DNA from 2 places in the Pararhizobium sp. genome. Region 2 is predicted to be linked to the other one. Evidence: predicted binding sites of a transcription regulator. Region 2 holds the regulator's gene; the other holds the start of a gene.
What was found. The regulator LexA, encoded in region 2, represses DNA repair genes until DNA is damaged. The targets are predictions, from matches to a motif close to TGTTCNNNNTGTGTTCNG.

Region 1 (2,455 bases), 1.8 Mb from region 2:
AACAAAAGCGATTGCTGCGCCGGCTCCGGCGTGCCGGCATGGACGCCTTCCAGTTCCAGCATGCGGACCTTGGAGGTTGCGCCGCCAGGGGCGGAGAAGCCGCCGACCTTGCCGCCGGCGGCGAGCACGCGGTGACACGGAATGATTAAAGGCACCGGGTTCTTGGCCATCGCCTGACCGACATCACGGGCGGCCTGCGGTCCGGCGCCAAGCTCCTTGGCGAGGCTGCCATAGGTGGTCGTATGCCCCCAGCCGACGCGGCGCAGCGCATGGTAGATCTGCCGGAAAAATTCGTCCTGACCATCAAGATCGACGGCTACATCCGAGAAATCGATGGTCTCGCCGTCAAAATACCGCCTGATGGCAGTGATGACCTCGCTGATCGCCGGGCTCGGTGCCCCGGGGTCGGCGCCCGGCACACGGCGCAGCACGTTGCGTTCGGTGGCTTCAGCGCTTTGCGCCGGCAATTGGAACCGGGTGATGCCGATATCGTTCCAGGCAATACCGCAATAGCCGCCGGCCGTTTTGAAGACGTGATAGGTTTGTGCTTTCTCTGCCATCGTTCCGTTCCTTCCGTTCCCCGCGCAAGGCGGCGGGGTCAAACATACACTGGCGTCCGTCAGGCCGCCGCGTTCAATCGGTTGCGCTCCAGTGCCAGCAGATATCGCTTGGCATCCAGCCCACCGGCAAAACCATGCAACTGGCCATCCGATCCGATGGCGCGGTGGCAGGGCACGATGATCGACACCGGATTTCTGCCATTGGCCGCTCCCATCGCCCGGTATGCCGTGGGATGACCGATCTGCCTCGCGATGTCAGCATAGGTCCGGGTTTCGCCGAAGGGTATCGTCAACAGTGCGTGCCAAGCCGCCTTCTGAAAATCGGTGCCGGCCAGATCAAGCGGGACAGTAAAGTCCGTCCGGCCGCCTGCGAAATATTCTCCCAACTGCCGTTCCGTTTCAAGCAGAACAGGGTGATCCGGGCTCTCTGACCGTTCGCCGAGCCGTACCCGTTTCGGGTCATCGTTCTCCCAGAGAATGGCAGCCAAACCCTCGTCCCGGGCAACCAGTTCAAGTCTGCCGACGGGCGAGGCGATGATTTTGTGAACGTAGATCATGGCCGCAGTTTCGCGCAGTTTTCAGCATCCCGCCACCCGTTTCTTGCTCTGGAATGTCCTGTCCAGGGTGATATTTCCGTTCGTGGTGTAGGGTCAAATTGGTGCAATTCCCGCCCTCATCCATCACAGATGTGTGGGAATAAATTCATATTGTTCCCGTTTTGTTCTTGATCTTAAACCCGACTCGGGTATAGTGGCGACATCCAAAAAGAGATGAGGTCTGCCATGCTTGGAAAAGCCGGGAATGCAATTGCGCGCAGTGAACAGAAGTCATTTTCATACGGTCATGGCGGGGGTGCTGCGGCGCTCCGGACCCACCAGAGACATGCCGGCGAGCTTGGAAAAAGCAATCTCTTCCTGGCCCTCGTGCCCGAGCGGGAGGTGGCGTTACAGGCCGTCGAGACGGGACGGGACATCGCCAAGCGCTATAGTCTGTCGAAAACCCCGCGTCCGCATGAGCTGATGCATGTCTCGCTGAATGGCATCGGCAAATATCCGGATTTCCCGGACGATATCGTTTTCGCCGTCTCGGCGGCGATGGCCACCGTCAAGGCGGCACCTTTCGAGGTGAATTTTGATCGCGCCATGCATTTCGCCAGCGCCAAGGCCGTCGTCCTGGCCAATGCGATCCGCAGCGAGGAAATGATGGACCTGCATGTGCAGCTCGCCAAGGAAATGTGGGCGGTGGGTCTGAACTTCACCTACAATCCACGCTTCATGCCGCACATGACGGTGCTCTATGATGAAACCCCGGTGCCGGAACATGTGCTGGCAGAGCCTGTCCGCTGGGTTGCGCGCGAGTTCGTGCTCATCCGCAGCCTCATTGGCAAGAGCGAATATGAATATCTCGATCGCTGGCCGTTGCTGGATTGACGTTCCGTCATACGTTTAGTCTGTCGCGCTGCAGGCCAAACGTTTGTCTTTTCCTCAGAGATGCGGCAATCCGGCCTTTTTTGGGCAGGATGTTGCTGCCGCAGCTCCGGACAAGCCGCATTTTTGGCGTCTTGCGCCCGCCAGTTGGAACCCGCATAAGCCCTGAAATTGCAAAATGGGAGGCACGTGCATGGACATTTCTGAAATCGTCATCAAGGGAGATACGCCGGGCGCCGAATGGCGGCTTCCGGTGATCCGGTTCAAGGGCAGCGACGCCAAGGCGCCGAAAATCTACATCCAGGCAGCATTGCATGCCAATGAACTTCCGGGCACCGCTCTCCTGCATTTCCTGTGTGAAAAGCTGCGTCAGGCGGATGCCGATGGCACGATCCTCAGCGATATTACCATCGTCCCGCAGGCCAATCCGATTGGCACGGCGCAATCGCATTTCGGCGAGTTGCAGGG
Region 2 (2,455 bases):
GACGAGACGGGTGCGGCCAAGAAACTCGCAGTGCGCGTCTGGACGAAACCGGATGACAGCAAGGCTGATTGCGCCTGCTTCTACTATCACTGAGCAAAAATCCCCCCCTTTTCCGTGACAAGCAGGCCGGGACTGCGGATGCAGAACGTCCATCGACCACTGCCGCCTGCCTTTGTCTTCCCGGTCAGGAGTGACGGGAAAGCCGAAACCGTTTGATCGGTCCTGTCTAAAAATTCTTCCCGGGCAGATACTGTCACGCCGTGCAAGACCGTTGGGTCAAAGCAAGCAACGGCAGTGTCTTGTCCTGAACTAATTTTCGTTCCGCGTGGGAAAATTTGGAGGCCTCGCCCGGAATTGAACCGGGGTGCAAGGATTTGCAGTCCTCTGCGTCACCACTCCGCCACGAGGCCTCACGAGTTCAAATAATCGAACTGTGGCGGCGGTTTAGAATGATCCTAGACAAACCGCAAGAGGATATTTCCGAAAAACGTCCTTGGTCATTGGATCACAGGCAAGTTTCAGTGCTTCCAGTCCGCTCACAAAACCGCAGCGACCGTCATATTCCAATATGAGCCATTCAGCGTGAGCGCCGGCCTGCCCGGCGGCACACGACAATATCGTGCCGCGCGGTGTGATGCGGTCGCATCCTCAGACCAGGCGACCATATTTCACCCGCAAGCAGGCCGGAAACGCAATGCTTTCAGATCAATGATAGCGCCGGATCAGTCCGACGAGTTTGCCCTGTATCTTGACCCGGTCAGGTCCAAAAATCCGTGTCTCGTAGGCTGGGTTGGCGGCTTCCAGTGCGATCGAGGCACCTTTGCGGCGAAACCGTTTCAGCGTTGCTTCCTCATCATCAACCAGCGCGACGATGATTTCGCCGGGGCTGGCACTGTTGGTGTTGCGGATGATGACCGTGTCGCCATCGAGAATACCCGCCTCGATCATCGAATCGCCGCGCACTTCAAGCGCATAGTGCTCGCCCGGCCCGACCATCTCGATAGGCACGGAAATATCATGAGTGTTATTCTGGATTGCCGAGATTGGAACACCGGCGGCAATCCTGCCCATGACCGGTATCGAAACGGTGTCGCTGTTTGCAGCGGTCTTGGCGGGTGCGGGAGGTGCCGGTTGCGCGCCAAGACTGCCCTGAATGACGCTGGGCGAAAAGCCGCGCTTGGGCTGGAGGCTCATCGAATAGGCCTCCGGCAACTTGATCACTTCCAATGCCCGCGCACGATTTGGCAGCCGGCGGATAAAGCCCCGCTCCTCAAGCGCTGTGATCAACCGGTGAATGCCGGACTTCGAGGCCAGATCCAGTGCATCCTTCATCTCGTCGAACGATGGCGGTACGCCCGATTCCTTCATTCTTTCGTGAATGAACAGAAGCAGTTCCTGTTGCTTGCGGGTCAGCATGAACGATCACTCCAGAATCGAGAAACAAATCAAGAACGAACACTATCTGTTCCATATGTGTTCCGCAAGTCCCTAAAATTCAGCCAGTGTTTTCAAGGCAATCAAACATTTTCACCGAACGGTGAGCGTATGAGCATCTGGCCTCGATCGCGGCCTGTGGCCTGGCGGAACCTTTGCGCGGCCGGAGCCGTTCCCGATTCTTAGAACTGTGCAACGGACGGCATAATCCAAACACCGTCCAAGGAGGCTTTGATGGCGAAATATATTGATGAGCGCGGCGACCGCGTTTCCGATGCCGACACGACGAAAACGGTGGAGTTGAGTGGTGTGCAGTCCCGCCAAGGCTTTCTGGGCCGTCCGGTGCTGATGGTGCTGGTCGGCGGTCTGGTCCTCGCTGCGCTGGCTTGGGCCGGCGTCGAAATGTATGGTGAGAGCACCGACAATGATGCGGCAACGAAAATCGAGGAAAAGTCCTCTGGCCCTAACAGCGATGCGATGTCGAAGCAGGAAGCTCCAGGCGACTTGCCAGCGCAACCGGTGCCTGCGGACAAGGACCCGACGCCACAGACAGGCTCAGGCGGATAGAGGGTTCGAATCCTTTTTTTCCGACGTCAGCTCTCTCGAATCGGGAGAGGCTTTTTGGACACAGAGGTTGTTGACGGACGAAAAGATAAATCTGTGTGTTCTAATTGGACGTCTGCCACTTACGGGCCCACCATACGTGAAGCCGGCGGCGGCGGCGGCGCACGAAGGCAAGGTCGTGCGACAGCACGATGAGGCCGAGCGGTACCATCCAGAAACCGAGAATCGGCAGGAACCCCAAAATACCGCCGAAAATCAGCCCGCAACCAATGGTGATGCGCAAAAGGCGCGATTGCGGCAGCCGCATGCGCCATGTGCCAATGACGAGTTCATGCGTGCGGGCATCAATTCCGAATTTTTTGGTTTTCCGCTGTTCTGCCATCAATTCTCCACCAACCAAATCTCTGCCGTCCGCCAATGCCTGCGATTGTCGTCTTCGTGCGGGCTGATGCCCCAC

Region 1: the regulator LexA is predicted to act here: its motif matches at 1,269-1,286, upstream of ACQY8Q_RS14195 (2'-5' RNA ligase family protein).

The regions. Positions count from the first base shown of each region.
Region 1 covers NZ_CBDIHY010000003.1:1,795,309-1,797,763, forward strand. The annotation lists gene ACQY8Q_RS14185 (methylated-DNA--[protein]-cysteine S-methyltransferase) at 1-560, opposite strand, end outside; gene ACQY8Q_RS14190 (methylated-DNA--[protein]-cysteine S-methyltransferase) at 620-1,117, opposite strand; gene ACQY8Q_RS14195 (2'-5' RNA ligase family protein) at 1,343-1,990, shown strand; gene ACQY8Q_RS14200 (M14 family zinc carboxypeptidase) at 2,181-2,455, shown strand, end outside.
Region 2 covers NZ_CBDIHY010000003.1:3,556,726-3,559,180, forward strand. The annotation lists gene ACQY8Q_RS23040 (hypothetical protein) at 1-93, shown strand, start outside; tRNA gene ACQY8Q_RS23045 (tRNA-Cys) at 337-410, opposite strand; gene lexA (transcriptional repressor LexA) at 706-1,416, opposite strand; gene ACQY8Q_RS23055 (hypothetical protein) at 1,669-2,001, shown strand; gene ACQY8Q_RS23060 (hypothetical protein) at 2,102-2,380, opposite strand.